Regions from separate parts of the Streptomyces sp. XH2 genome, predicted to be linked through region 1. Evidence: riboswitches for the same ligand, from Rfam matches in the RefSeq annotation. Region 1 holds a riboswitch; each other region holds the start of a gene.

Evidence for each region. A riboswitch is a leader RNA that binds a small molecule or an ion and turns the genes downstream of it on or off. The one in region 1 is predicted to bind cyclic di-AMP.
Region 2: it holds a riboswitch for cyclic di-AMP, as region 1 does, so the genes downstream of both, ACOTKD_RS10510 (C40 family peptidase) here and ACOTKD_RS27045 (M23 family metallopeptidase) in region 1, are expected to answer to the same signal.
Region 3: it holds a riboswitch for cyclic di-AMP, as region 1 does, so the genes downstream of both, ACOTKD_RS29805 (transglycosylase family protein) here and ACOTKD_RS27045 (M23 family metallopeptidase) in region 1, are expected to answer to the same signal.
Region 4: it holds a riboswitch for cyclic di-AMP, as region 1 does, so the genes downstream of both, ACOTKD_RS21880 (M23 family metallopeptidase) here and ACOTKD_RS27045 (M23 family metallopeptidase) in region 1, are expected to answer to the same signal.

What each region holds. Positions count from the first base shown of each region.
Region 1 is NZ_JBMMMZ010000013.1:309,354-316,763, reverse strand. Features, by position in the region: gene ACOTKD_RS27055 (hypothetical protein) at 1-102, shown strand, start outside; gene ACOTKD_RS27050 (aldo/keto reductase) at 155-1,099, opposite strand; gene ACOTKD_RS27045 (M23 family metallopeptidase) at 1,169-2,488, opposite strand; cyclic di-AMP (ydaO/yuaA leader) riboswitch at 2,498-2,631, opposite strand; partial or broken gene ACOTKD_RS27040 (PP2C family protein-serine/threonine phosphatase) at 2,845-3,939, opposite strand; gene ACOTKD_RS27035 (DEAD/DEAH box helicase) at 4,203-5,936, opposite strand; gene ACOTKD_RS27030 (cold-shock protein) at 6,210-6,413, opposite strand; gene ACOTKD_RS27025 (DUF6227 family protein) at 6,649-7,404, opposite strand.
Region 2 is NZ_JBMMMZ010000004.1:233,329-240,738, forward strand. Features, by position in the region: gene ACOTKD_RS10495 (AfsR/SARP family transcriptional regulator) at 1-1,025, opposite strand, end outside; gene ACOTKD_RS10500 (hypothetical protein) at 1,252-1,458, shown strand; gene ACOTKD_RS10505 (S1 family peptidase) at 2,019-3,089, shown strand; gene ACOTKD_RS10510 (C40 family peptidase) at 3,184-3,657, opposite strand; cyclic di-AMP (ydaO/yuaA leader) riboswitch at 3,662-3,824, opposite strand; gene ACOTKD_RS10515 (carboxylate-amine ligase) at 4,169-5,251, shown strand; gene ACOTKD_RS10520 (hypothetical protein) at 5,257-6,501, opposite strand; gene ACOTKD_RS10525 (MFS transporter) at 6,808-7,410, opposite strand, start outside.
Region 3 is NZ_JBMMMZ010000015.1:227,576-234,985, forward strand. Features, by position in the region: gene ACOTKD_RS29795 (cytochrome P450 family protein) at 1-331, shown strand, start outside; gene ACOTKD_RS29800 (transglycosylase family protein) at 618-1,679, shown strand; cyclic di-AMP (ydaO/yuaA leader) riboswitch at 1,940-2,134, shown strand; gene ACOTKD_RS29805 (transglycosylase family protein) at 2,138-2,884, shown strand; gene eno (phosphopyruvate hydratase) at 3,104-4,384, shown strand; gene ACOTKD_RS29815 (FtsB family cell division protein) at 4,544-5,008, shown strand; gene ACOTKD_RS29820 (DUF501 domain-containing protein) at 5,090-5,632, shown strand; gene ACOTKD_RS29825 (exopolyphosphatase) at 5,629-6,621, shown strand; gene ACOTKD_RS29830 (NAD(P)/FAD-dependent oxidoreductase) at 7,002-7,410, shown strand, end outside.
Region 4 is NZ_JBMMMZ010000010.1:266,919-274,328, reverse strand. Features, by position in the region: gene ACOTKD_RS21900 (CobW family GTP-binding protein) at 1-71, shown strand, start outside; gene ACOTKD_RS21895 (DNA gyrase/topoisomerase IV subunit A) at 136-2,592, opposite strand; gene ACOTKD_RS21890 (M16 family metallopeptidase) at 2,831-4,183, shown strand; gene ACOTKD_RS21885 (M16 family metallopeptidase) at 4,219-5,586, shown strand; cyclic di-AMP (ydaO/yuaA leader) riboswitch at 5,802-5,957, shown strand; gene ACOTKD_RS21880 (M23 family metallopeptidase) at 5,971-6,780, shown strand; gene ACOTKD_RS21875 (GntR family transcriptional regulator) at 7,031-7,410, shown strand, end outside.

The DNA of each region.
Region 1 (7,410 bases):
GGGTCTCATCCGCTGGCCAAGAAGATCGGGGCTTGGCCTTCCGTGTTCGCCGTTGCCGGTGGGGTGGCCCTTGCCTCCTGGGTGGTGGAGAGCCGGGCCTGATCAGCAGGACAGGGCCTCGGGCGGCGTCTTTTCCGCCCGAGGCCCTCATCGGTTACGCCGACGCCTCCGTCAGGCTCTTCAGCTCCTCCTCCGTGAGCTTCAGGTCCGCCACCGCCAGCAGCGCCGGCAGCTGGTCCACCGTGCGGGCGCTGGCCAGCGGGGAGGCCACGGTCGGCTGGGCCGCCAGCCAGGCCAGGGCCACCGTCGCGAGCTCCGCGTCGTGGGCCGCGGCTACCTGGTCCAGGGCGGCCAGGACCCGGAGGCCGCGCTCCGACTCCAGGTACTTGCCGGCCGCCCCCGCGCGGGCGCTGTCCACGGCCGCCCCGGGGCGGTACTTGCCGGTGAGGAAGCCGGAGGCCAGGGCCCAGTAGGGGACCGCCGCCAGGCCGTGCCGCGCCGCCACGGACGCCAGGGCGCCCTCGTAGGTGTCGCGGGAGACCAGGTTGTAGTGGGGCTGGATCGCCACGTACTTGGCCAGACCCGAGGCGTCCGAGAACTCCAGGGCCTCCTGCAGGCGCTCCGGCGTGATGTTGGAGGCCGCGATCTCGCGGACCTTGCCCTCCTTCACCAGCGCGTCGAGCGCGGTGATGAACTCCTCCACCGGCACCGACGGATCGTCGTAGTGCGTGTAGTAGAGGTCGATGTAGTCGGTGCGGAGGCGGCGCAGGGACTCCTCCACGCCCGACTTGATCACCGATGCGCGCAGGCCCCGCGGCTCGGGGACGCCCGCGCCGACCTTGGTGGCGAGGACGATGTCGGCGCGGTTGCCGCGCGAGGCGAACCAGTTGCCGAGGACGGTCTCCGACTCGCCGCCCTGATTGCCCGGGACCCAGGCGGAGTAGACGTCGGCGGTGTCGATGAAGTTGCCGCCCGCCGCCGCGTACGCGTCGAGGACCGCGAAGGACTCCGCCTCGTCCGCCGTCCAGCCGAAGACGTTGCCGCCGAGGGCGAGCGGGTGGACGGAGAGGTTGCCGATCTTCTTGTGGATGTCAGCCATGCATCATCTCAGCGTCCTTACCGGAGCAGGTATTCCGTTTCGGCTCCGCTCGCCCGGCAGCGCCGTCGGCTACGGCTGCAGGCCCCTGCCCCGCAGCCACCCCAGCGGATCGATCGGTGCGCCACCGCCCGGCCGGACCTCCAGGTGCAGATGCGGCCCCGTGACGTTGCCCGTCGCGCCGACCCGGCCTATGACCTGGCCCGCAGCGACCTTGCCCGACGTGGCCACCATCGACGACAGGTGGCAGAACCACAGCTCCGTACCGTCGTCGAGCCTCAGCACGATGCGGTAGCCGTACGCCCCCGCCCAGCCGGCCTGGGTGATCGTGCCGCCGCCCACCGCCTTCACCGGCGTGCCGGTCGGGGCGGCGAAGTCCTCGCCCGTGTGGTGCGCGGACCACATGTTGCCCGCCTGCCCGAAGCCGGCCGTCAGGGTGTACGAGCCGACGGGGAGGGTGAACGCTCCGGACTGCCCGGAACGACGGGCGGAGGCCCTGCCCGAGCTCGCCCTCTTCTCCGTCCGCTTCGCGGCCTGCTTCTCGGCCTGCTTCTTCTCGGGGGCCCGTTCCTCTGTCTTCTCCGGCGTCCGCTCGTGAGTCCGCGTCTGCGCCTGCGTCCGCTCCGGCGTCCGGCCCTGCTCCGCCTGCTTCTGCTCCGCCGCCGCGGCCGCCGCGGTCCGCGCCGCCTCCGCCTCGGCCGCCTTGCGCTCCGCCGCCTGCTTCTGCGCCGCCGCGGCCACCCTCACCTGGGCCGCCTGCGCCTCGTCCTCGGCCACGCCCTGCTGGTGATCGGCCTGCTCCATGATCCTCGCCCGGAGCGCCTCACCCGCCTTCGCCGCCTCCTGGGCCACCTCGGAAGCAGCCGCACCGGTCTCCTCGCCGAGGGAGTCGGCCGTGCCCGCCGCGCTCCCCGCGAAGAACGAGCCCACCCCCGGCAGCTGCGCCAGGTCGGGCACGGATATCGAGGCCGCCGGGCGCTCCTGGGCGCTCGCCATCCCGCCCGCGCCGACCGCCGCGATGACGCCCACGCCGAGCACGGCACCGCTGCGGGCCATCGTGCCGCCGCGCTGCTTGACGACGCGGTGGCGCCCGCGGCCCGCGCCGAACGAGAAGGCGCTGAAGGCGGAGGGTTCGTACGACCGCTCATGCGCGGGCCGGTCCGCCCCGTGCGACGGCTCCGGGTCCGGCTCGTACGGCGGTGCGTACGCCGGTACGAGCGGCGGGTCGTAGGAGGCCTGCTCATAGGAGGCGTGCCCGTAGGACTCGTAGGAGGCGCGCTCGTACGAGGTGTGCTCGTAAGCGGCTTGCTCGTACGAGGTGCGCTCGTACGAGGCGGCAGGCTCGTAAGGGGCGGGCAGCTCGTAAGGATCGGCAGGCTCGTTGGATGCCACGAAGGCACTCCTTTCCTTCCTTCTCGCCTACCGGGTTAGCTGACGGGTTCGGAGCAGGAAGGTCTCCTACGGGCCGCGTGCGGCCCGATTCACCCCAGGGTGGTGGTTCCCCGGTTCCCAGAACGTGCCGGTGTATCAGATGGTGCTGTGCCCGCGGGATTCGGCGAAGGCGCACGGTGCACCGCCTCTTGTGGCGGTTGCGACGACCGCGCTCCGTTATCGAACGTTAATAGACATGCCGGGTGGATTCCAAGCCGAAAGCCCGAATCCACCGCTCTCCCTGACAGCTCTTCACAGGACGTCCGCCCACGGAGCCTGTCGATGCTTTCCACGAAATGCTGTTCGATTCGCTCGCCGCGCCGGATCGCCAACAGCGCCATGTCGTCGGCCGCCTGACCGCCCGAATGACGCGTGACCTCGGCGACCAGGCTGTCCAGCAGCGCCTCCGGGCTCTTGAACTGCCGACCCGTCAGCTCCGCCCGCGGGTCGTAGAACGCGCCGTCGGCGTCCCTGGCCTCGGTCACCCCGTCCGTCATCAGCAGCAGCATCGACCCCGCGGGGAACTCCCGCTCCTCGGCCCGGTCCGCCCACACCCCCAGGTCCCCCAGCCCGAGCGGCAGGGCGGGCACGGTGGGGTCGGCCGCGCCGACCCGCCCGTCCGCGTGCAGCAGGAGCGGCGGCGGGTGGCCGCGGTTCAGCAGGCGGAGTACGGGTTGCCCCGGCGGCAGCTCCGCCAGGACGGCCGTGGTGAAGCCCTCGTACTGGTCCAGGTTCCCGCGCCGCGCGCCCTCCCGCTGCAGTGCGCGCTCCAGCCGCCCCGCGACCCCCTCCAGCGTCGGCTCCTGCTCGGCCGCCTCACGGAAGGCGCCGATCACGACGGCGACGGCCTCGACCGCGCCCAGGCCCTTGCCGCGGACGTCGCCGACGACGGCCCGTACGCCGTGAGGAGTGTCCTGGACCGCGTACAGATCCCCGCCGATCCGGGCGCCGGCGTGCGCGGCCACGTAGCGCGCGGCCACCCGCAGGCCGCCGATGCGGGAGGGAGGCGCGGGCAGGACGGCGCGCTGAGCGGCCTCCGCGATGCCGCGGGCGGAGGCGAGCTGCTGGTCGCTGCGGCGGGCGATGCGGTTGATGCCCAGTGCGACCAGGGAGACCGTGCCGATGGTGGCGATCTCGGCCAGCGCCTCACCGGTGTCGGACGGCCGGTGGTAGATCACGAGGCCGACCGCGACCGCCACCGCGGCCAGGGCGGCCGCGACGGTGGCGCGGAGGGTGTGCAGGGGCGCCGCCACGAGGGGGGCGGCGGAGAGGAAGGGGGCGCAGGTGTAGTTCGCGGGCGCCCCGAGCCCGAAGAGGGCGCCGCCGGTGATCAGGAAGGCCGGGAGCCTACGGGCAACGCGGCGGACGGTGCGCCCCGCGGCGCGGCAGGCAGTTCGGCTCACCCCTCCCACCCTTCCGGGCGGGAGGTCACCGGGCGAACGGTGCTCGGCCGATCGGGGAACTCACCGGGCCAGGAGCCCGGGCACTCAGGTACCTGACCGGTCAGGATCCCGATCGGTCAGTACCCCGACCGGTCAGTACCCCGACCGGTCCGCCGCCCGACCGGTCCGCCGTCCGAGCAGTCAGGCATCCGAGCAGTCAGGCGCCCGAGCAGTCAGGCGCCCGGGCAGTCAGGGGCCCGGGCAGTCAGGGGCCGGACACCGGCCCCCGGCCGTCAGGAAGACGCGCGGCGCTGCCGTGCGCCCCCGCCCCCGTTGCCACCGCGACCGGCACGCCCGGCACCGCCGCCGGCCCCACGGCCCGCGCCGCCACCGGCACCGCGGCCCGCGCCGGAGCCCGCACCACGACCGGCACCGCCGGCGAAGGAGGAACCGGAAGAGGAACCAGAGGAACCAAAACCGGAAGAGGAAGCCCCGGCAGAGCCCTCCCCGCGACCGCGTCCACGACCGCCACGCGACCCGCGCGTGCCCCGGGACCCGCGCGACCCGGCAGCAGCCGCAGCCCCGCCGGCCGCTCCGGCGGAGGCACCCGAGCCCCCGCCGCTGCGCTTGCGCGGCGTCGCCTGGGCCGGCACCGGCGGAGGAATGACGACCGCCACGCCGCTCGGCTCCTGGGCGCCCGTGATGCGCACGAGCTCCGGGTGGTCCGGGCCGACGGTGACGACGTTCGGGGAGATCTTGGCCGTGGCCATCATCCGGCTCATCTCGCGCCGCTGCTCGGGCAGCACCAGCGTGACGACCGTGCCGGACTCGCCCGCGCGCGCCGTACGGCCGCCGCGGTGCAGGTAGTCCTTGTGGTCCATGGGCGGGTCGACGTTCACGACGAGGTCGAGGCCGTCGATGTGGATGCCGCGGGCGGCGACGTTCGTGGCGATCAGCGCCGTGACCTGATCCGTACGGAAGAGGTCCAGCGTGCGGTTGCGCTGCGGCTGGCTCTTGCCGCCGTGCAGCGCGGCGGCGCGGACGCCCTCGGAGAGCAGCTTCTTCACCAGCCGGTCGGCGCCGCGCTTGGTGTCCACGAACATGATCACGCGCCCGTCGCGGGCGGCGATCCGGGTGACCGTGTCCTTCTTGTCCGTCTCGGTGACGTGCAGCAGGTGGTGGTCCATCGTGGCGACCGCGCCCACGGACGCGTCGACGGAGTGCGTCACCGGGTCGGACAGGAAGCGGCGGACGAGCCGGTCGACGTTGCGGTCGAGGGTCGCGGAGAACAGCATCCGCTGGCCCTCCGGGTCGACCTGGTCGAGCAGCCGGGTGACCTGCGGCAGGAAGCCCATGTCGGCCATCTGGTCGGCCTCGTCCAGGACGGTGATCCGCACGTCGCCGAGCTTGCAGTCGCCGCGCTGGATGAGGTCCGCGAGGCGGCCCGGCGTGGCGACGAGCACCTCGGCGCCGCGCGCGAGCGTCTGGGCCTGGCGGCCGATCGACATGCCGCCGACGACCGTGGCCGTCCGCAGGTTCACGGCGGTGGCGTACGGGGCGAGCGAGTCGGTGACCTGCTGAGCCAGCTCGCGGGTGGGGACGAGAACGAGCGCGAGCGGGCGACCGGGCTCGGCGCGGCGGCCGGCCGTACGGGCCAGCAGGGCCAGGCCGAACGCGAGGGTCTTACCGGAGCCGGTGCGGCCGCGGCCGAGGACGTCACGGCCGGTGAGCGAGTTCGGCAGCGTCGCGGCCTGGATGGGGAACGGCTCGGTGACGCCCTCGCGGGTGAGCGTGGAGAGCAGCGCGGCCGGCATGTCCAGGTCGGCGAAGGACGCGACCGGCGGCAGCGCCGGGGTCGTGCTCACCGGGGTCTCGAAGTCGCCCTGGGGGGCGGCGGGCCGGCGGTTCGCGGGCCGGGCGCCACCACGGCCCTGCTGGGAGCCGCGGCCGGGCCGGTCGGAGCGATCGGAGCGGTTCTGCTGGGGCCCGCGGGGCGAGCGGGTCGTCGGACGAGCGGAGCGAGTCATGCGGGTGGGACCTTCCCTCAAAGGGGGTGGACACGCCCGGAAAGGAGACTTCGCATCGCGAGGCCGCCGCCCTCAAGGAAAAGGAGCGGGAACGGCAGAACGGCGGAAAAGCCTGGGCGCGCTGGGTGCGGGACGACGACGGCCGGTGCACAGCGGGCGCCGGCCGGCGCGGGGGCAGCAATGGGGCCCGCACCCAGTGGTGCGGGCCCCATTGCCTGTGTGCTTCATGCAGAGCCCGGGGCCGCCGTCAGGCGGTCCGGGCGGGCATCATCGTCAGGCGGCGACGATGTTCTCGGCCTGCAGGCCCTTCTGGCCCTGCGTGACGTCGAAGGAAACCTTCTGGCCCTCGAACAGCTCACGGAAGCCGTTGGAGGCGATGTTCGAGTAGTGGGCGAAGACGTCGGGGCCGCCGCCGTCCTGCTCGATGAAGCCGAAGCCCTTTTCCGAGTTGAACCACTTCACGGTGCCAGTAGCCATGTCTATCTCCTTAGTGGATACACCCTCGACGGATGCCGAAAGGTGCAATGGGCCCCACACCGGAATAGACCGGCAAAAACAAAAATGCGCCGTCGGTTCACATAACCGTCAGGCGCACACGAGTTCATGGGTACCACAACTGAAACGTCAGTTCAGCGTAGCACACGCACGCACTGCTCCCTAGCACACGTCGGCGGCCCCCGTTCCACCGCCCGCCGACGGTGCCTGCCCGCTCCTACAGCTCCACGCCCTGCGCGCGGGCGTGCCGGTCCGCGGCGACCTCGGCCTCCGTCTCGTCCAGGTAGACCTCGCAGACCAGGCGGCCGTCCCTGTTCATGTTGTGCTCCAGCTCCCAGAGGCTGAGCTCGCCCCCGCCCTCCAGCAGGAACGCATGCTCGTAGAAGCGGCACCAGGTGGCGTCGCGCCCGGCGCCCCGGCGCCTCGGCTTGGTGATCAGCGCGATGTGGTGGCCGAGCGCCCCCTGGAGCAGCTCGCGCACCACCTCGCCGGGCCCGTCCTCGTTCTCCGCGCGCCGCAGCAGCCGCCGCGCGTGGTCGGGCGAGGCGTCGGCGACGTACTCCCGGCGGGGCTGGACCGGCCCCATGGCCAGCAGCAGCTCCTCCGCCAGCCAGGCCGGCAGCTCGTCGCCCTCACTGCCGGGCCCGATCCCGCCGCCGATCCGCTCGTGCACGCGCCGCTCGGCCCGGTCGAGGGCGTCCTCGTCGGCGTAGAGCTCGTAGACGAAGGCGTCCTCCGGGCCGGTGTCGTGCTCCAGCTCGAACAGCAGCAGGCTGCTGCCGTCGGCCAGCAGGAAGACGTGCCGGTACGCATTGCAGCGCAGCGGGCGGTGCTCGTCGTTGCGCTGGCGGTACGAGCGGAGCTCCGCCTGATGCATCAGCGCCGTCCCCAGCCGGGCCAGGACCGGCTCGCCGATCTCGAACCCGTTCTGGGCCCGCTTCAGCAGTGTCGCCACGTGCTCGGCGGGCGACATCTCGGA
Region 2 (7,410 bases), on a different contig from region 1:
GCGAGGTGGGCGGCGTGGACGGCGAGGGTGGTCTTGCCGACGCCGCCGATGCCGGTGAGCACGGCGATCGGCACGGCGGGGCCGGCGGCCGCGGTGAGCGCGCCGCGCACCTCGCTCAGCAGGTCCTCGCGGCCGGTGAAGTCGGGTATGCCGGCGGGCAGCTGGAAGGGGGCGCCGGCCGGGTGCCGGCCTTCGGCGGGCGCGGGGGCCGTGGTCGCCGCGGGGGCGGGCAGGGCGAGCGCGGGGTCGCCGGCCAGGACCTGGGCGTGCAGGCGGGTCAGCTCCGGGCCGGGTTCGACGCCGAGTTCCTCGACGAGCAGCCGCCGTGCGTCGGCGTAGGCGGCGAGGGCGTCGACCTGGCGGCCGCAGCGGTAGAGGGCGAGGATCAGCTGGGCGCGCAGCCTCTCCCGCAGCGGGTGTTCGGCGGCGAGCGAGGTGAGCTCGGGGACGAGTTCGGCGTGCCGGCCGAGGGCGAGGGCGCAGTCGGAGCGGCCCTCCTGGGCGGCGAGGCGCGCTTCGGAGAGCCGGTCCTGCTGGCGCTCGCAGTACGGGCCCGGGAGCCCGGCCAGGGGGGTGCCGTTCCAGAGCTCCAGTGCGGCGGCGTACGCGTCGTGGGCCGTGGCCGTGTCGCCCGCGCTCCGGGCGGCGGCCGCCTCGGCCAGGAGGCGTTCGAAGACGTGGGCGTCGACGCGCTCGGGCGCCACGCGCAGGGCGTAGCCGCCGGCCACGGAGACGAGGACGGTCGCGGGGGTGCGGGCGGCGCGGCCTGGTTCGAGGAGGGCGCGCAGGCGGGAGGCGTAGGTGCGGATGGTGCCGAGGGCCTGGGGCGGTGCGTTCTCGCCCCACAGGGCGTCGATCAGCTCGTCGCTGGAGACCGTGGCGCCGCCGCGGAGCAGGAGGACGGCGAGCATGGCGCGCTGCTGGCGCGCGCCCAGGTCCACGGGGCGGTCGCCCGCCAGTGCGCGGACCGGGCCGAGCAGCTGGAAATGGAGCAGGGGAGCGGAAGGCTCCGTTGTATCCCGCATGTCTCCCCCGAGCGTGCCGTGCCGGATCCGTCCGGCGACAGCGGTGACAGTACCTCAGTGTCCCTTACAAGAGCAGGCGTCGGACGCGCGGGCGGCCCGGTGGGCGGGCGGGGGCGGGCCCGGGCCGGCAAGGGGGCGTTGATCGTCCGTTGATGGGGCCGATACATACTGCTGGCACCGTTGTTTCACGGCGCGTCACGGCGCGCCTTCTACACAGGAGTTCGATATGACCGCTGAGGACCCCAAGCACACGGAGCAGGCCGGGGCCCCCGCCGAGCAGGCCGCCGCGCCGTCCGGGCCGGCTGCCACGCCGTCCGAGCAGGCCATTTCGACCGAGCTGGACCAGCCGGTCGAGCACGTGGAGGGTGCCGGGGCGCAGGGGCAGGGGGGCAGCGGCCCGATCCGTCCGACCCACACGTCGGGCGCCCAGTAGCCACGCGTGACGGGGCCGGGGCCCGCCGTGCGAACGGCGGGCCCCGGCCTTGTTTGTGCAGGCGTTCTGCCGTCCCCGGCCGTTAAAACTGTGCAAAGGACGCCCCCGGGCCCCGGTATCCAGGGCCTGCGGAGAGCGAATACCGGACAGGCGCCCCCCTCGTCGTCCGCTCACCGCCCGGCCGCCGTCCGTACGCGTCACCCCCGTTCAGAAGCAAGGCTTCCGGTACGCGTGAGCCGCCGGAGGTCTCCCGCCGGGACCGTTCGCACGACCGAATGTCGCTCTTGAACTTCCGCTCGCCGCCTCGGGATACTCGCCCGTATACCGTTCTTGACATGGACGCGACGATCTCATCGGCCTGTCGCGCACCATGTCCGGCCTGTGCGCGTCAGGCGGGCGCACGACGTACGCGCAGCACGCACGCGCACGACGCACACGCAGTACGCACGCGCACGACATGCATCCAGCACTCACACGCACAACGCACGCACGTACGCACCTCCTCCATCACGCCCGGGCGTCCGTCGCGCCGCCGGGCACTCCCCCACAGGAGGCCACGAGTGAAACGTTCCTGCATCTCCACGCGCCGTACGGCCGCCGCCGGGGCGGCGATGGTCGCCCTGACGGCCGCGGCGCTCACGCTCCCCAGCGCGCACGCGAGCTCACCGGCGCCCCGTCAGCTCTCGTCGCCGCAGGCCTCGGAGCTCGCCCGGAAGATCTCCGCCGACCTGGGTGCGGACTCGGCCGGCACGTACTACGACGCCGGGAGCGGCCGGCTCGTCGTCGGCGTCCTCGACGAGGGGGCGGCCGCTCGGGTGCGGGCCGCCGGCGCCGACCCGAGAATCGTGCGCCACTCCGCGGCCGAGCTCGCCTCGGCCCGGCGGACGCTGAAGTCGGATGCGTCCATTCCGGGCACGGCCTGGGCAGTGGACCCGCGCCTCAACAAGGTGGTCGTCACCGCCGACAGCACCGTCACCGGCGCCCGCAAGGACCGCCTCGACAAGGTCGTCGCGAGCCTCGGCGACAAGGTGGCCGTGCGGACGACGGCCGGGACGTTCCGCCCCTTCATCGCGGGCGGCGACGCGATCTGGGGCAGCGGCGTGCGCTGCTCCCTGGGCTTCAACGTCACCAAGGGCGGCAAGCCGTACTTCCTCACGGCCGGGCACTGCGGCAACGCCTCGCAAACCTGGTCCGCCACGCAGGGCGGCGCCCAGATCGGGGTGACCGAGAGCTCGACCTTCCCCGGCCACGACTACGCGCTCGTGCGCTACACCTCGTCCATCGCCCACCCCAGCGCGGTGGACCTCTACGACGGCGGCACGCAGAACATCGCCAAGGCCGGGGAAGCGACCGTCGGCGAGACGGTGCAGCGCAGCGGCAGCACGACCGGCGTCCACGACGGCCAGGTCACCGCCCTCGGCGTCACCGTCAACTACCAGGAGGGCGCGGTCGAGGGCATGATCGGCACCTCGGTCTGCGCCGAGCCGGGCGACAGCGGCGGCGCGCTCTTCGCCGGCGACACCGCCCTCGGCCTCACCTCGGGCGGCAGCGGCGACTGCTCCTCCGGCGGCGAGACGTTCTTCCAGCCCGTACCGGAGGCCCTGCAGGCGTACGGGGCGCAGCTGCCCTGACGCACTCCTCCGGGGACGCCCGCACAGGGCTCTTTGGAGGTCGCCGGGCCGGGGTGGGGTCGCCCCGGCCCGGTTCGGCCGCGTCCGGCCGGGGTCAGTTAACCCGGCCGTACCAGACGCTGCCGGACCAGATCTTCTCCAGGCGCACCGAGGTGCCGGGCTTGGGCGAGTGCCAGATCTTGTTGTTACCCGCGTAGATACCGACGTGGTAGACGTTGCTGCCCGAGTGGAAGAAGACCAGGTCGCCCGCCTGGCGGGAGCCGGAGGAGATGTGCCGGGTCTTGTTGTACTGGTCGGCCGCGGTGCGCGGCAGGTTCTTGCCGACCTTCTTGAACGAGTAGAGCGTGAGACCCGAGCAGTCGAACCGGTTGGGGCCGGCGGCGCCGTACTGGTAGGGGGAGCCCTGCTTGGAGGCCGCGACCTTCAGGGCGGCGGCGCCCGGGGTGGCCGCACTCGCCTCGGCCGACATGCCGGGGAGCAGCATGGACGCGGTCACGGTGGCGGCGGTGACCACGGAGGCGGCACCGGCGCGGGACATGAGCGTGGATATGCCAGGGAACGCAGACATGCCAAAACCCTTCGTCATCCGCCTGCGAAAGATGACCTGTCGGGTTCGGGCTGTCGAAGTTGCCCGGCCACCTGAAATGGCTTCACCCCAAGGACCACCGCCATCGTGGTCCGCCGTGCTCGGGTCTCCCGCTCCTGCCGATCCATTCGCTTCTGCTCCGCACCCGGTACGGCGGCAGGACTCGGCGTCCGCCCGGGTCGCCCGCCTCGGTGACGGGATCTTGTTGTTCGATGCACGATCCTGCATCACGGACCGCCGGAATTCGGAGCCGAAAGGTGCTTCTGTGAACTTCTTCACTTCGCGTCGCCCCGTGGAACCGGGGTGTTACCCGGCATCACGAGTGGCGGGAAATCCCGTTTATCAAAAGGCAGTTGAAGAACTGATTCGAGTCACCTCGGCAAGGCCCGGAAGGCGAGGTGAGCGGGGTCGCGGCAGGGCGTCTTTGCGTCAGAAAGCAGCGGCGGCGGGGTCCGTGCGGTTCGCCGCGAGGGCCCGAGGGTAGCCCTACGGCATGCTCACCCTAGGGATCGAGGAGGAGTATCTTCTGCTCGACCCGGCCACCGCACTGCCGGTTCCCCTGGCCGACGAGGTCCGGGCGGCGGTCGACCTGGATCCGGTCGTGAACGAGCGGGAGATTCAGGCGGAGCTGTTGCAGGCCCAGGTGGAAGTTGCCACTCCGGTCTGCTCCGATCTCGCCGAGGCGAGCCGGCACCTGCTGCGGCTGCGCCACGCGTTGAGCTCCGCCGCCAAGCGGTCCGGCTGCCGGATCGCCGCCTGCGGTACGGCGCCGTGCTCGGGCCCCGAGCCCATCCCGGTCACCGGTAACCCGCGCTATCTGGCGATGCGGACGCGTGCCGCCCAGCTCGTGGACGAGCAGTTCGTCCACGGGATGCACGTCCACGTCGCCATCCCCGACCGCGAGACGGGTGTCGCGGTCCTCAACCGGGTGCGGCCCTGGCTGCCCGTCCTCGTCGCCATGGCGGGCAACTCCCCGCTGTGGAACGGCCAGGACACCGGCTTCTCCAGCTGGCGGACCGTGGTCTACAGCCGCTGGCCGGTCAGCGGCCCGCCCCCGTACTTCCACGGCCTCGCGGACTACGAGGAGCGCATCGAGGCGCTGCAGACGGCCGGGGCGATCGCGGACCGGGGCCAGCTGTACTGGACGGCACGGCTCTCGGAGCGCTATCCCACGATCGAAGTGCGCTGCCTGGACGTGCAGTTGCGGGCCGACGACTCCGTCATGTTCGCCGGCGTCGTCCGCGGGCTGGTCGCCACCGCCATCCGCGACGAGAAGACCGGGCGGCCCCCGGTGCCCTGCCTGCCGGAGCTGCTCGCCGCCGCGAACTGGCACGCCGCCCGGCACGGGCTCGACGGGGTGCTCGTGGACCCCACGGGCCGGCGCCACGGCGCGCACGACGTCGTCCGCGGCCTCCTCGCCCACATAGGGCAGTCGCTGGAGGAGTCGGGCGACACCCGGCAGGTGAGCTCGCTGGTCAGCCGCCTGCTGCGGCGGGGCACCGGGGCGGACCGGCAGCGCCGGGCGCTGGCGACGGACGGGCTGAAGGCGGTGACGGAGCTGATCTCTGAGCCGTAGGCAGGTCAGAAGTGCGGGTCCCCCGCGACCCGCCCGCCCAGGGCCCGCCCGGTGTCCGGGAGGTGGCGCCATCGCCTCGTCAGCAGCAGGGCCGCCAGGCTCAGGTAGACGTAGGTCAGCACCTCCCGGGCGTACTCTCCCGGAAGCGCGAACTGCACCGCGAAGAGGACGAAGAGGACTGCGGCCTCCCACCGGACGAAGTGCAGGTCCAGCAGGACGACGACCGCCAGGACGGTCTGCGCGGCCGTCAGGGCGACCTCGTCCACCTGACGGGTGACCAGCGGCAGGGCCGCCCCTCCCCCGCCGAGCGCGTGGGCGAGGGGCAGGCAGCCGACCAGCAGCGTCCACTGGTTGACCTTGCTGGACAGCAGCGCGCCGAGGCCGTCACCGGCCCGCATGCGCCAGGCGAAGACCACGGCGACGATCAGCTCCGGGGCCTCGGACGCGAGCGGGGCCAGCCACTGGACCAGCACGAAGCGGTCGATGCCGAGTGAGGCGCCCGCCTCCACCAGCCCGTGCGCGAACGGCTCGGCGCACGCGAAGACGACGGCCGCGGCACCCGCGAAGAGCACGGCCGTCACAGTGCGCCGCCCGGACCGCGGCAGTACGGCCAGCCGCGCCGGGACGCCCACGAGCTCCTCCATCTCCCCCGTGGAGCACTTCGCGATCCGGTAGAGGTAGTAGCCGTACCAGGGGATGAGCACCACCGGTACGTACCAGCCGATCTCGCGGGTGAGCGGCATGACGAAGGCGACGACGGCGGCCACGGCCAGGAAGGCGACGTCGATCCGGCGGTGCGGCTCCAGGACGACCGGCCCCGGGGCGGCGCCCCTGCGGCGCAGCGCCAGTGCGGCGGCCAGCGCGACGAGCGGCCAGCCGACGCCCACCAGCAGCCGGTTGGCGCCGGTCATGTTGGCCGCCGCGTACGCGGCGTAGGCGGGATCGGATCCGGCCGCGTAGGCGAAGTAGAGGTCGACGGCGTACTCGGGCAGCACCGCGATGAAGGCCAGCAGGGCGAGCGCGAGCGCTCCGGCCATGTCCGCGCGGGCCGTCTCCGCGGCCCACATCAACAGCAGCGCCGAACAGAGCACCCCCAGCCCGAACACGGCCACGGCCGCGCCCGGCGGCAGCTCGGCACCGCTCAGCCGCACCACGACCGCGGGCACGGCCCCGGCACAGGCCACGGCGATCCGCGCCACGCTCGCACCAACGGACGGCGGCACCGTCTCCGCTGCCGCGGACTCACCCATCGACGGCTCGCTCCTTCCGCGTCACACCTGACCCTGCCGATCTATCAGCAGGAACCGGCGGCCCGCCGCGGACAGCCCGCAGCGCCGGCAGGCGCCCCCCATTCGGCCGACCGTTCGTGCCGCCCGCGCTGTCGAGGGCCTGCACGGTCACGGAATTCAGACCACGAAAGGTCGCAGGACGAAAAAACAGAGGACCGCGAATCATGCTCCCTACACCCTGGATACCGGATCAACGGCCGATCACCGCCGTATAAGAACCGTCAGCGCCTGCGCGCTGCATCACAAACGGCGAGTGAGGAAAAACTCCTAGTGCGCCGAGTCCACGCGGAAGCCCTTCGGGACGAGGAACGCCGCCAGGACCACGGCCGCCGCCACGATGACCGCCGACACCAGCGACGTGGTCCGCAGGGCGTCGTCGAAGGCCGCTCTCGCCGCGGCGAGCAGGGCGCGGCCCTCCCTCGTGGCGGGGCCGAGGGCGCGGGAGGCCTGGTCGGCGCCGCCCACCGACTCCCGTGCGGCCGGCGGGAGGCCGGTGGGCATGCCGGAGCGGAAGAGGGCGGCGTGGATGCTGCCGAGGAGGGCGACGCCAAAGCCGATGCCCAGTTCGTAGGCGCTTTCGGAGACGGCACCGGCCTGGCCGGCGCGTTCGGGGCGGACGGCGGCGACCATGACGGCCGCGGCGGCGGTGATCGCCATGCCGTCGCCGATGCCGAAGGTGACGAGGGCGACGGCGACGACGCCGTAGCCCAGCGGCTGGGGCGCGCCGGCGAGGAGGGCGAAGCCGCACAGCAGGGCGGCCAGACCCACCGTCAGGACGGTGCGGACGCCCGTGCGGCGCAGCATCCACGGCGTCAGCAGCGAGGAGGCGAGCAGGGCGAGGGCCACCGGCAGGGTGCGCACGCCGGCGGC
Region 3 (7,410 bases), on a different contig from region 1:
CGTCCTCGTCGTCCTCGCGGCCGCCGACCGCGACCCCGAGCGGTTCGCCGACCCCGACACCCTCGACCTCTCCCGGCGCGACAACCAGCACCTCGGCTACGGCCACGGCATCCACTACTGCCTCGGCGCGCCCCTCGCGCGCCTGGAGGGTCAGACCGCCCTCGCGACGCTCCTGCGGCGCCTTCCCGACCTGCGGCTGAACGCCGAACCGGAGGACCTGCGGTGGCGCGGCGGGCTCATCATGCGCGGCCTGCGCACCCTCCCCGTGGCCTTCACGCCCGAGGGCCTTCCCGGGGGCGTTCCCGGGAGCCTTCCCGAGGGCACTTCCTGAGGGTCGTTCCGAGGGCGGATCCCAGGGCGTTCCGGGCGCGAAACGCTGACCCGTACCGCCCCGCAAACCACCGCAAATCCGGGCCCGCCTGACCTCTCGTCACCCGGCGTGACCTCGGCGTGACCTCCGCTACACCGGCTTGTGACTGCGGTGGGGCGTCGCTATCTTCAACGACCATTCCGAAAAGACCGTTGCGACGCCACACGAGAGGCAAGCGCCCATGAGACCCGGAACCGGCCGACATCGCCGCCCCCGTCAGATACCCGCCATCGTGGTCGCCGCAGGGGTGACCGCTTCCGGAATCGCCATGCCGCTGCTCGCGGCCACCGGCGCTTCCGCCGCCGACGCCGGCACCTGGGACCGTGTGGCCCAGTGCGAGAGCGGAGGCCTGTGGAGTGCGAACTCCGGAAACGGGACCTACGGGGGACTGCAGCTGACCCAGGACCTCTGGGAGCGCCACGGCGGCCGGGAGTACGCCCCCCGGCCCGACCTCGCCAGCCGTGCGCAGCAGATCGCCGTCGCCGATCAGATCCTCGAAAGCAGCGGCAACGGCTCCTGGTCGAGCTGTGCCGCGAGCGCGGGCCTCACCTCGGGCGGCACCAAGGCCGACGTCAACCCGGGCGGCACGCACGCCCCCGCGAGCGACTCGACGCCATCACGCGCCCCGGAGCGCACCACTTCGCACTCCACGCCGTCGGAGCCGGACAAGTCCGCCAAGCCGGAGAAGCCCTCCACGGCCCCCTCGCAGTCCGGGAAGCCCTCGACGGAGCCTTCCGCTCAGCCGTCGTCCGGCACGCCGTCGCCGGACCAGCCGTCCGGCACTCCCTCCGGGACCCCCTCCGGCACCCCCTCGGGCAAGCCCTCCGGCAGCTCGTCCCCCGACTCCTCGTCGCCCAAGCCGGGAGACACGAAGCCGGGTGACGGCAAGGACGGTGACGGCAAGTCCGGCGAGCCCGGAGAAGGCCGGCACCGCAAGCCCTCGTCGTCCCCCACGGACGACCCGACCTCGATCCCCACGTCCCCCGCGACGCCGTCCCAGGGCACCCAGGACGGTTCCGGTTCCGCGGCGGGGCAGGCGTCCGACGGCGTCGAAGCCGGTACGGGCAAGCACCGTGCCGATCCGTCACGTTCGGACGACACCCGTTCATCGCGCGGCGGCGGCGAAGGCCGTACCGGCAGTCCCACGGCCACCGACTACACCGTGCGTCCCGGTGACAACCTGTCAGTCATTGCCGAACAGCATGCGGTCAAGGGTGGTTGGCAGTCGCTCTACCACCACAATGAGAAAGCGGTCGGAACCGATCCCGACCTGATCCGTCCTGGTCAGAAGCTCGAGGTCGGTAAATAGACCGGCAGTTCGCGGCGAATGTCCGTTCCAGTCGAAAGTGAGACATGGGTCTCTTTGCCAGTTGGCGGAATGTCACCTTCCCCAACTTGGCAAACCCCCTCCTACCTGCGGAAACGTAGTGTTCCCCTGGGTAACCAGGGGCGACTGTGGCTGGAAAGAGGGGTTTGAACCCTTGCCTCTACTGTGTTTACCGTCGTGACCGCTCGCCACCGCGAGCACCACGGTCGTCACGCCGAATCCTGCCGACGGCCGCTGGAGTCGTCGCGCAAGCGCCGTAGGCAGGAGCGGGGGAACCAAGGTAGGCGCCGGGAACGGCTCCTCGGCCCGAAGCGGGTCGCTGGACCGGGACCGGCTAGGGGTGAAGCCGAGTGTGCTCGCAGAGCTCGCACACGAGGCCGGGCGAACTCACAGCCCGAACCCGACAGCTCACCTCGTAGGCGTCGGTGAGGAAACGACTCATGTCCAAGGGCAAGCACCGCCGTCCGTCCAAGGCCGTCCGTATCGTCACGCTCGCCGGTGTCGCCGGCGCCGCCGTGGCCGCCCCGCTGATGGTCGCCACCTCCGCCAACGCCGCCTCCGTTCAGACGTGGGACAAGGTCGCCGAGTGCGAGTCCGGCGGCAACTGGGCCATCAACACCGGCAACGGCTACTACGGCGGTCTGCAGTTCTCGCAGTCCTCCTGGAACGCCGCCGGCGGCCAGAAGTACGCCGACCGCGCCGACCACGCCTCCAAGAGCGCCCAGATCGCCGTGGCCGAGAAGCTGCTCGCCATGCAGGGCCCGGGCGCCTGGGGCTGCGCGGTGCCGGGTATGACCGTGGGCGGCGCCAAGGCCGGTGCCGACACCTCCGGCTCCGGCACGACCGCCAAGTCCTCCCGCGCCGGCGGCACCGTCTCGGGCAAGTCCCACGCGGACCGCAGCGAGCGCCAGGCCGCGCCGAAGAAGCACGCGCCCAGCCGCACCGCTCCGCAGACCACCGAGCGGGAAGAGGCCCCGGCCCCGAAGCCGGCCGCGCCGAGCCACACCGCTCCGCAGTCCTACAAGGTCGGTGACGGCGAGTACGAGGTCAAGGAGGGCGACACCCTCTCCAAGATCGCCGACGCCAAGAACGTCAAGGGCGGCTGGCAGAAGCTGTACGACCGCAACAAGGACATCGTCCAGGACGCGGACGTGATCTACGTCGGCCAGAAGCTGCACCTCAGCTGACCGAGCTGACAGGGGCGGCCCACGCGAGTGGGCCGCCCCTCTTTGTCGTTTTACGGAAATTCCTCAAGTGTGCGGCAAACTCGGCATTTGAGCTGTTGTGCTGATTTTGCGGTTTTTTCGGGTTTCACGGCCCGGAAACACGGTCCAACGGCGAGGTGAGCCTCCGGCGCCCGTTAGGCTCGTGCTGCAGAACCTCAGACACACACGAAGGAGACCCTCGTGCCGTCCATCGACGTCGTCGTAGCTCGCGAGATCCTCGACTCGCGAGGCAACCCCACGGTCGAGGTCGAGGTCGGCCTCGACGACGGCTCCACGGGCCGTGCCGCCGTGCCGTCCGGCGCCTCCACCGGCGCCTTCGAGGCCATCGAGCTCCGCGACGGTGACAAGAACCGTTACCTCGGCAAGGGCGTCGAGAAGGCCGTCCTGGCCGTCATCGAGCAGATCGGCCCGGAGCTCGTCGGCTACGACGCCACCGAGCAGCGCCTGATCGACCAGGCCATGTTCGACCTGGACGCCACCGACAACAAGGGCTCGCTCGGCGCCAACGCCATCCTGGGCGTCTCCCTCGCCGTCGCGCACGCCGCCTCCGAGGCCTCCGACCTTCCGCTCTTCCGCTACCTGGGCGGCCCGAACGCGCACCTGCTGCCCGTTCCGATGATGAACATCCTGAACGGCGGCTCGCACGCCGACTCCAACGTGGACATCCAGGAGTTCATGATCGCGCCGATCGGCGCGGAGTCCTTCTCCGAGGCCCTGCGCTGGGGCACCGAGGTCTACCACACCCTCAAGTCGGTCCTGAAGGCCAAGGGCCTGTCCACCGGCCTGGGCGACGAGGGCGGCTTCGCCCCGAACCTCGGCTCCAACCGCGAGGCCCTCGACCTCATCCTTGAGGCCATCAAGCAGGCCGGCTACACCCCCGGCCAGGACATCGCGCTCGCGCTCGACGTCGCCGCCTCCGAGTTCTACAAGGACGGCGCCTACACCTTCGAGGGCAAGTCCCGCACCGCCGCCGAGATGACCGAGTACTACGCCGAGCTCGTCGAGGCGTACCCGCTGGTCTCCATCGAGGACCCGCTGTTCGAGGACGACTGGGACGGCTGGAAGACCATCACCGACAAGCTCGGCGACAAGGTCCAGCTCGTCGGCGACGACCTGTTCGTCACCAACCCGGAGCGCCTCGGCCGCGGCATCGAGGAGGGCGCCGCCAACGCCCTGCTGGTCAAGGTCAACCAGATCGGCTCGCTGACCGAGACCCTCGACGCCGTCGAGCTGGCCCAGCGCAACGGCTTCAAGTGCATGATGTCGCACCGCTCCGGCGAGACCGAGGACGTCACCATCGCCGACCTGGCCGTCGCCACCAACTGCGGCCAGATCAAGACCGGTGCCCCGGCCCGCTCCGAGCGCGTCGCCAAGTACAACCAGCTCCTGCGCATCGAGGAGATCCTGGACGACGCCGCGGTCTACGCCGGCCGCAGCGCCTTCCCGCGCTTCAAGGGCTGACGTCCCGGGGGGGCCGGGAACCCCGGGGGCCGCTGCCCCCGGGGCTGACACGGCCTCAGAACCGCAGCCTCACCACGTCCCCGGCCACGGTCCCGTACCGTGGCCGGGGACGTACGTTCGTAGCGGGGCTGCGGGCGACCAGGACCTCGGGGAGGCGAAGTGGCGGCGGACCGTTCCACCGCGACCAGGCTCAGGGCACTCGGCTCGGTGCTCGTCCAGGGCCCCACGGCCCGCGTCTACCGCGCCCGGGGCCCGCGCCGCAGCCGGCTGACCGGCCGCGCGGCGCTGCTGGCGCTCGTCGTGTGCTCGCTGGTCGTCGCCCTCGCCTACCCCATGCGCCAGTGGGTCACCCAGCGTTCCGACATCGCCGACCAGCGCCGCCAGTCCGAGCGGGCCCGCGAGCAGGTGCAGCGCCTGGAGGACGAGAAGGCGCGGCTGGAGGACCCGGCGTACGTCGAGCAGCAGGCGCGCGAGCACCTGCACTACCTGCGCCCCGGGGAGACGGGCTACAGCGTGGTCGACGGCAGCGGCACCGCCCGCCGGCCCCGGGACCAGGGCGCCGCCGACCGCCCCTGGTACAGCAATCTGTGGGACGGTGTGGACGCCGCGGACACCCCGCGCTGACGCCCCCGTCCCGCCCCTTCACGAACGCCGACAACGGCGAACCGGCCGACAACACCGAGCGAAGACGACACGAGCGAGCACATGGACACCCCTCCGCCCCAGACCGAGCCCACCGAGCCCACCGCCGCCGACATCGAGGCGTTCAAGGAGCAGCTGGGCCGCCCGCCGCGCGGGCTGCGCGCCATCGCCCACCGCTGCCCCTGCGGTCAGCCGGACGTGGTCGAGACCGCCCCCCGGCTGCCGGACGGCACGCCGTTCCCGACGACGTACTACCTGACCTGCCCGCGCGCCGCCTCCGCGATCGGCACGCTGGAGGGCTCGGGCCTGATGAAGGAGATGCAGGACCGGCTGGCGACCGACCCGGAGCTCGCCGCCGCCTACCGCGCCGCGCACGAGGACTACCTCCGGCGCCGCGACGCGATCGAGGTCCTGGAGGGCTTCCCGAGCGCGGGCGGCATGCCCGACCGGGTCAAGTGCCTGCACGTGCTGGTGGGTCACTCGCTGGTCGCGGGTCCGGGCGTGAACCCGTTCGGCGACGAGGCGCTGGCGCTGCTGCCGGAGTGGTGGGCCAAGGGCCCGTGCGTGACCCCGTGCGCCGCCCCGGACGGGGGTGACGAGCAGTGACCCGCGTCGCCGCCGTGGACTGCGGCACCAACTCCATCCGCCTGCTCGTCGCCGACCTCGACCCGGCGACCGGTGCGTTCACCGAGCTCGACCGCCGGATGACGATCGTCCGCCTGGGTCAGGGCGTGGACCGCACGGGCCGGCTGGCGGACGAGGCCCTGGAGCGGACGTTCGCGGCCTGCCGGGAGTTCGCGGAGGTCATCCGCGAGCTGAAGGCCGAGCGGGTGCGCTTCGTCGCCACCTCCGCCTCGCGCGACGCCGAGAACCGCGAGGACTTCGTGCGCGGCGTGGTGGACATCCTGGGCGTGGAGCCCGAGGTGATCAGCGGTGACCAGGAGGCCGAGTTCTCCTTCACCGGCGCCACCAAGGAGCTCTCCGGCCGGGACGACCTGGCCAGGCCGTTCCTCGTCGTGGACATCGGCGGCGGCTCCACGGAGTTCGTCGTCGGCGAGGAGCATGCCCGCCCGTCGCCCACCACCACCCTTGCCGGAGACGCTTCGCGCCGCCCCTCTCTCTTCGCCCGCAGCGTCGACGTGGGCTGCGTGCGCATGACGGAGCGCCACCTCGTCGCGGACGGCGCCGTCGTGGACCCGCCCACGCCGGAGCGCATCGCCGCGATACGCGAGGACGTCGAGGCCGCGCTGGACCTGGCCGAGGAGACCGTCCCGCTGGAGGAGGCCCGCACGCTCGTCGGCCTCGCCGGCTCGGTGACCACGGTCGCGGCGGTCGCGCTGGGCCTGACCGAGTACGACTGGACGCGCATCCACCACGCGCGGATCTCCCTGGAGCAGGTCCGGGAGATCACCGGCAGGCTGCTCGCCTCGACGCACGAGCAGCGCGCGGCGATCCCCGTGATCCACCCGGGCCGGGTCGACGTGATCTGCGCCGGAGCCCTCGTCCTGCAGGCGGTCATGGAGCGCGTGGGCGCCCATGAGGTCGTCGTGAGCGAACACGACATTCTGGACGGAATCGCCTGGTCCATCGCCTGAGAAGGCGTCCTGTGACGGCCCCTCCGGGGGCCTCCGGGAGAAAGTTCGTGAAATCCTTCACATGAAAAAAGGGAGCGTTGGCGGCGCGAAGGGGTCCGTTGGGCCCTTCCGGGGGCTCCGGTGGTCCCTGCGGCGGGACGCCGTCCGGTTTCGGGCGGGTTAAAGGAGCGTTTATGTGATCGCCGTTGCGGCAGTGGTCTAGTCAACCTGACGCCCACAAGGCCAGTTCAACAGGGGTTCCCAACGCGTTCGACGCCGAAGTGGTTCCCTTACGGCCGTATGGCATGGGTCACGGCGGCGGCGGAGTGTAGCAGATACCCTCAGGCCCCTTGTGAAGGGGCTCACGAGCATGCCCGCGGAGAGTGCTGGATACTCGAATCATGAGCACCACGGAGCGTCCACGGATCCTCGTAGTAGGCGGTGGGTACGTCGGCCTGTACGCGGCGCGCCGCATCCTCAAGAAGATGCGGTACGGCGAGGCGACCGTCACGGTCGTCGACCCGCGTTCGTACATGACCTACCAGCCCTTCCTGCCCGAAGCAGCTGCCGGCAGCATCTCCCCCCGCCACGTCGTGGTGCCGCTGCGACGCGTGCTCCCCAAGGCGGAGGTCCTCACCGGCCGCGTCACCACCATCGACCAGGACCGCAAGGTCGCCACCGTCGCGCCGCTCGTCGGCGAGGCGTACGAGCTGCCCTTCGACTACCTGATCGTCACGCTCGGCGCCGTCTCCCGCACCTTCCCGATCCCCGGCCTCGCCGAGAACGGCATCGGCATGAAGGGCGTCGAGG
Region 4 (7,410 bases), on a different contig from region 1:
GCGTCACCGAGGGAGAGCCCCTCGCCGAGGAGCACACCATGTGGGGCGTCCTTCGGTACGCACAGGCCTGACGGTACGCACAGGCCTTGCGGGGGCGCCCTTCGCGCCCCCGCCCGCTCACCTTCCGCGCTCGGGTTACACCGGGCCCGCGATCGCGCTCACCGGCTTCGCCAGGGGCGTGCCCGAGCCGTCACGGCGCGGGTCGGCCTCCGGCAGCTCCACCGGAGCGCCCTTCGCATCCGCGGCCCGCGCCGGGGCCGCTCCCGCCCAGGCCATGACCAGGCAGTCCTCGCCCTTGAGGAAGCGCTGGCAGCGCACGCCGCCCGTCGCCCGCCCCTTGCGCGGGTACTGGTCGAACGGCGTCAGCTTCGCCGAACCCTCCGTGGCACCGCCCATGCCGCCCCGCGCCCCGGCCCGGGTGAAGACCACCGCGTCGGCCGCGGGGTCGATGGCCGTGAAGGAGATCACCTTCGCGCCCGCGGACAGCTTGATGCCCGCCATACCGCCCGCCGGGCGGCCCTGCGGACGCACCTGCGAGGCCTGGTAGCGCAGCAGCTGGGCGTCGTCCGTGAGGAAGACCAGGTCCTCCTCGCCCGTCCGCAGCTCGGCCGCGCCGACGATCCGGTCGCCGTCCTTGAGGGAGATGACCTCCAGCTCGTCCTTGTTGGCCGGATAGTCCGGGACCACGCGCTTGACGACGCCCTGCTCCGTGCCGATCGCGAGACCCGGCGAGGACTCGTCCAGCGTGGTGAGGCAGACGACCGTCTCGCCGTCCGCCAGGGACAGGAACTCCGGCACCGGCGCGCCGCCCGACAGGCTGGGAGCCGCCGCCGTCTCCGGCAGCTGCGGGAGGTCGATCACCCGCAGCCGCAGCAGCCGCCCGGCCGAGGTCACCGCCCCTACCTCGCCCAGGGCCGTCGCCGGCACCGCCGAGACGATCACGTCGTGCTTGACGCGCTTGGCCTCGCCCGCGGCCGGCGGGAACGGCTCGCCCGTGGCCGTACGGGCCAGCAGGCCGGTGGAGGACATCAGGACGCGGCACGGGTCGTCGGCGACCTGCAGCGGCACCGCCGACGCCGGGGCGCCCGCCGACTCCAGCAGGACCGTACGGCGGTCGGTGCCGAACTTCTTCGCCACGTCGGCCAGTTCGCCCGAGACCAGCTTGCGCAGCTCCGCGTCGGACTCCAGGATCCGCGTCAGCTGCTCGATCTCCTCGTTCAGCCGGTCGCGCTCGGACTCCAGCTCGATGCGGTCGAACTTCGTCAGCCGGCGCAGCGGGGTGTCCAGGATGTACTGCGTCTGTACCTCGGAGAGGGAGAAGCGGGCGATCAGGGCCTCCTTGGCCTGCGCCGCGTTCTCACTCGATCGAATGATCCTGATGACCTCGTCGATGTCGAGCAGCGCCACCAGCAGGCCCTCGACCAGGTGCAGCCGGTCGCGCCGCTTGCCGCGCCGGAACTCGCTGCGCCGCCGCACCACCTCGAAGCGGTGGTCGACGTAGACCTCCAGGAGCTCCTTGAGGCCCAGGGTCAGCGGCTGGCCGTCGACCAGCGCCACGTTGTTGATGCCGAAGGACTCCTCCATCGGCGTGAGCTTGTAGAGCTGCTCCAGGACGGCCTCGGGGTTGAAGCCGTTCTTCACCTCGATGACCAGGCGCAGGCCGTGGGCGCGGTCGGTGAGGTCCTTGACGTCGGCGATGCCCTGGAGCTTCTTCGAGCCGACCAGGTCCTTGATCTTGGAGACGACCTTCTCGGGGCCGACGGTGAAGGGCAGCTCGGTGACCACCAGGCCCTTGCGGCGGGCCGTCACGTTCTCCACGGAGACGGTGGCGCGGATCTTGAAGGTGCCGCGGCCGGTCTCGTACGCGTCGCGGACGCCGCTCAGGCCGACGATCCGGCCGCCCGTGGGCAGGTCCGGGCCGGGGATGAACTTCATCAGCGTCTCGAGGTCGGCGCCCGGGTGCTTGATCAGGTGCCGGGCGGCGGCGACGACCTCGCCGAGGTTGTGCGGCGGCATGTTCGTCGCCATGCCGACGGCGATCCCGGACGAGCCGTTGACCAGCAGGTTCGGATAGGCGGCGGGCAGGCTGACGGGTTCCCGCTCGCTGCCGTCGTAGTTCGGCGCGAAATCGACCGTGTCCTCGTCGATGGACTCCGTCATCAGCGACGTCGGCGCCGCCATCCGGGCCTCGGTGTAGCGCATGGCCGCGGGCGGGTCGTCATTGCCGAGCGAGCCGAAGTTGCCGTGGCCGTCCACCAGGGGCAGCCGCATGGAGAACGGCTGCGCCATGCGCACCAGGGCGTCGTAGATCGAGGCGTCGCCGTGCGGGTGCAGCTTTCCCATCACCTCGCCGACGACGCGGGCGCACTTCACGTGGCCCCGGTCGGGCCGCAGGCCCATCTCGTTCATCTGGAAGAGGATGCGGCGCTGGACCGGCTTGAGACCGTCGCGCGCGTCGGGCAGGGCCCGGGAGTAGATGACGGAGTAGGCGTACTCGAGGAAGGAACCCTGCATCTCGTCGACGACGTCGATGTCGAGGATGCGCTCCTCGAAGTTCTCCGGCGGCGGGGTCTTCGTGCTGCGGCGGGCCATCGCGGCTGCGGCTCCTTCGATCGATTGCCGAGGCAGGGTGCTGACGCGGACCATTGTGGACCGCGCCACTGACAACACCGGACACGACCCGTCCGTAAGGGGGCACCGCGCCGGGAACTTCGCCGGATGTCAGCGCGCTTGCATACAGTGACAGCACTGTTCATCACGCGAGCCAACGCGCACGAGCTCGTCGCGCACGGGCGCGAGATCTCAAGCGATCGAAGGGACGTACATGCCCATGGGTCACACGGCCACGCAACAGGCCGGTACCGGCGGCCTCACAGCGACCGAGCACCGCCTGGCCAACGGCCTGCGGGTGGTGCTCTCCGAAGACCACCTGACCCCGGTCGCCGCCGTCTGCCTCTGGTACGACGTCGGCTCGCGCCATGAGGTCAAGGGCCGCACGGGCCTCGCCCACCTCTTCGAGCACCTTATGTTCCAGGGCTCGGCCCAGGTCAAGGGGAACGGCCATTTCGAGCTGGTGCAGGGCGCCGGCGGCTCCCTCAACGGCACCACCAGCTTCGAGCGCACCAACTACTTCGAGACCATGCCGGCCCACCAGCTGGAGCTGGCCCTGTGGCTCGAGGCCGACCGGATGGGCTCGCTGCTCACCGCCCTCGACGACGAGTCGATGGAGAACCAGCGCGACGTCGTCAAGAACGAGCGCCGCCAGCGCTACGACAACGTCCCCTACGGCACCGCCTTCGAGCGGCTGACGGCCATGGTCTTCCCCGACGGCCACCCGTACCACCACACGCCGATCGGCTCCATGGCCGACCTGGACGCGGCCTCCCTGGAGGACGCCCGCGCCTTCTTCCGCACGTACTACGCGCCGGGCAACGCCGTCCTGTCGGTCGTCGGCGACATCGACCCCGAGCAGACGCTCGCCTGGATCGAGAAGTACTTCGGCTCCATCCCCGCGCACGACGGCAAGCAGCCCCCGCGCGACGGCAGCCTCCCCGACACGATCGGCGAGCAGCTCCGCCAGGTCGTCCGCGAAGAGGTCCCGGCGCGCGCCATGATGGCCGCCTACCGCCTCCCGCAGGACGGCTCCCGCGAGGCCGACGCCGCCGACCTGGCCGTCACCGTCCTCGGCGGCGGCGAGTCCTCCCGGCTCCACAACCGCCTCGTCCGCCACGACCGCACCGCCGTCGCCGCCGGTTTCGGCCTGCTGCGGCTCGCGGGCGCCCCCTCGCTGGGCTGGCTGGACGTCAAGGCCTCCGGCGGCGCCGAGATCCCCGACATCGAGGCCGCGGTCGACGAGGAGCTGGCCCGCTTCGCCGCCGAGGGCCCGACCCCCGCGGAGATGGAGCGCGCCCAGGCCCAGCTGGAGCGCGAGTGGCTGGACCGGCTCGCCACGGTCAGCGGCCGCGCCGACGAACTGTGCCGCTTCGCGGTGCTGTTCGGCGACCCCCAGCTCGCCCTCACCGCCGTGCAGCGCGTCCTGGACATCACCCCCGAGGAGGTGCGGCGGGTCGCCCAGGCCCGCCTGCGCCCCGACAACCGCGCCGTGCTGGTGTACGAGCCCACCGAGAGCGCAGCCCCCGCCGCCGACGAGAACGCCGACGCAGAAGAGGAGACGGCCAAGTGAGCGACGCCGTGGCCGCTGACCCCGCCCAGCCCTCCATGAAGTTCCACCCGCAGCCCCAGGCCGGGCCCGCGGCCCCCTGGGCCTTCCCCGCCCCCGAGCGCGGCACGCTCCCCAACGGCCTGACGGTGCTGCGCTGCCACCGCCCCGGCCAGCAGGTCGTCGCCGTGGACATCAACGTCGTGGCCCCCCTGGCCGCCGAGCCCGAGGGCCTCGACGGCGTCGCCACCATCATGGCGCGCGCCCTGTCCGAGGGCACCGACAAGCACACCGCCGAGGAGTTCACGGCCGAGCTGGAGCGCTGCGGCGCCACCCTCGACGCCCACGCCGACCACCCGGGCGTGCGCCTCTCCCTGGAGGTGCCGGCCTCCCGGCTCACCAAGGCCCTCGGCCTCGTCGCCGACGCCCTGCGCGCCCCGGCCTTCCCGGACAACGAGGTCGAGCGCCTCGTGGGCAACCGCCTGGACGAGATCCCGCACGAGCTGGCCAACCCCTCCCGCCGGGCCGCCATGGCGCTCTCCAAGGAGCTCTTCCCGGCCGGCTCGCGGATGTCCCGGCCCCGCCAGGGCACGGAGGAGACCGTCGCCCGCATCGACGCCGCCTCCGTCCGCGCCTTCTACGAGGCCCACGTCCGGCCCGCCACCACGACCGCCGTGGTCGTCGGCGACTTCACCGGCATCGACCTCGACGCGGCCCTCGCCGACTCGCTCGGCGCCTGGACGGGCTCCCCGGCCGAGCCGCACCCGCTCCCGGCGGTCACCGCCGACGACACCGGCCGCGTCGTCATCGTGGACCGCCCCGGCGCGGTCCAGACCCAGCTCCTCATCGGCCGCACCGGCGCCGACCGGCACGACGCGGTGTGGCCCGCCCAGTCCGTCGGCACGTACTGCCTCGGCGGCACCCTCACCTCCCGCCTGGACCGCGTCCTGCGCGAGGAGAAGGGCTACACCTACGGCGTCCGGGCCTTCGGCCAGGTGCTGCTGTCCTCCCCGGAGGGCACCGGCGCGGCCATGCTGGCCATCAGCGGCTCGGTGGACACCGCCTCCACCGGCCCCGCGCTGCAGGACCTGTGGACGGTGCTGCGCACCCTCGCCGCCGAGGGCCTGACCGACGAGGAGCGCGACTCCGCCGTGCAGAACCTCGTCGGCGTCGCCCCGCTCAAGTACGAGACGGCGTCGGCCGTCGCCGGGACGCTGGCCGACCAGGTCGAGCAGCACCTCCCGGACGACTTCCAGGCGCGGCTGTACGAGCGCCTCGCCGCGACGGGCACGGTGGAGGCCACGGCCGCCGTCGTCAACGCCTTCCCGGTCGACCGGCTGGTGACGGTGCTCGTCGGCGACGCCGCGCAGATCGAGGAGCCGGTCCGGGCCCTCGGCATCGGCGACGTGACGGTGATCACGGGCTGAGCCCCGGCGGCGGGCCGCTCCGCCGACCCGCCGTCAACCGGCAGGCACGCGCGCACGAGAGGCGCGCGTGCCTGCCAAATGTCCGGTTTAGCGGAGTGGTTGCACGTCTGCGCTGTGGCGTGGGACACAAAACAGTGCTTCTGTTTGCCGATCGAAAGTGACGGCGTCTAGCGTCGAAGCGTCTGTCCGTCAGATGTGCGTCGCATCCGCGGCCCGGGCAGACATCGCCGAGTCCCCGTACGGCGCGAGCCAGGGGAGCCGGGGACCCAAGTGTCCCTGGGGTGAATCGGGCCCCTTTCCGGAGGGATCCGTAGGAGACCTTCCTGCTCCGAACCCGTCAGCTAACCCGGTAGGCGAGAGGGAAGGAAAGGACCAGCCTCACCCATGGCGTTTACTCGTGCCACCGGGAAGCACCGCAAGCCGAGCCGCGCCGTTCGCGTCAGCGCGAACGCGGCGGGCATAGCCACCCTCGCCGCCACCGGTGTCGTCGCGGGCTTCGCCGCACCGGCGCTGGCCGCCACCCCCGACGACGTCCACCGTCCCACCGAGGACACCGGCCTGACCCAGGCCGTCGTCATCGGCGAGGACACCGCCGGCCGCATCGGCGAGCAGGCCCAGGTCCAGACCAGCGCCGCGGCCGAGAACACCGCCGTCCACGCCGCCGAGACCGCCGCCAAGCAGCAGGCCGCCGACGTCAAGAAGGCCGACGACGAGGCCAAGCGCAAGGCCGAGGCCGAGCGCAAGGAGCAGGAGCGCATCGCCCGCGAGCAGGAGCGCAAGCGCCTCAACACCTTCGTCTCGCCGATCGCCGGCTCGTACGTCTCCACGTCCTACAAGGCCTCCAGCGGCCTCTGGTCCTCCGGCAGCCACACCGGCGTCGACTTCCACGCCGAGACCGGCACCTCGGTCCAGGCCGTGGGCGCCGGCACCATCGTCGAGGCCGGCTGGGGCGGCGCGTACGGCAACAACGTCGTCATCAAGCACAACGACGGCACGTACACGCAGTACGGCCACCTGTCGTCCATCGACGTCTCCGTCGGCCAGAGCGTCACCGCCGGCCAGCAGATCGGCCTCTCCGGCGCCACGGGCAACGTCACCGGCCCGCACCTGCACTTCGAGGCCCGCACGGGCGCCGTCTACGGCACCGACATCGACCCGGTCGCGTACCTGGCCGAGCACGGCGTCTCCGTCTGACGCACCGCGGACTCCGGCGCCCAGCGCGCCCCATCGCCTGACGAAGGCCCCGGCCCACCGGCCGGGGCCTTCGCCGTGCCCGGACCGCCCCGCGCCGTGGCCGCCGCCCGCCTCGTGTTGGCCAAAACATATCGATGACTTCCCGTGCGCCGTCGGAAATCGCGGGCCACTGCAATAGAGTCGCTGAACAAACGTCAATCGGCCGCGTTTCGCGGGGGTTATCCGGAGGTTCACCCATGCGGGGCCGTACGTGAACGGTGAGGGGACAGCGGCTCAGGAGAGCCGTCGCATTTCCGCGCATGCCGTGTGCACGGCGATTCGTGACGACATTGTTTCCGGTACGTTTCCGCCCGGCAGCCGGCTCACCGAGGAAGTCCTCGCGCGCCGCTACGGGGTCTCCCGCGTGCCCGTGCGCGAGGCGCTGCGCACCCTCGCCTCGGAGGGGTTCGTGACCACCCGGCGGCACGCCGGCGCGTGCGTCGCCGAGCCCACCGAGCAGGAGGCCGCGGATCTGCTGGAGGTGCGCGCCCTGCTGGAGCCGCTGGGCGCCGCGCGCGCCGCTCAGCGCCGCACGGAGGCGCACCTGAAGGTGCTGCGCGGGCTGGTCAGGCTGGGCCAGGAGCGGGCCCG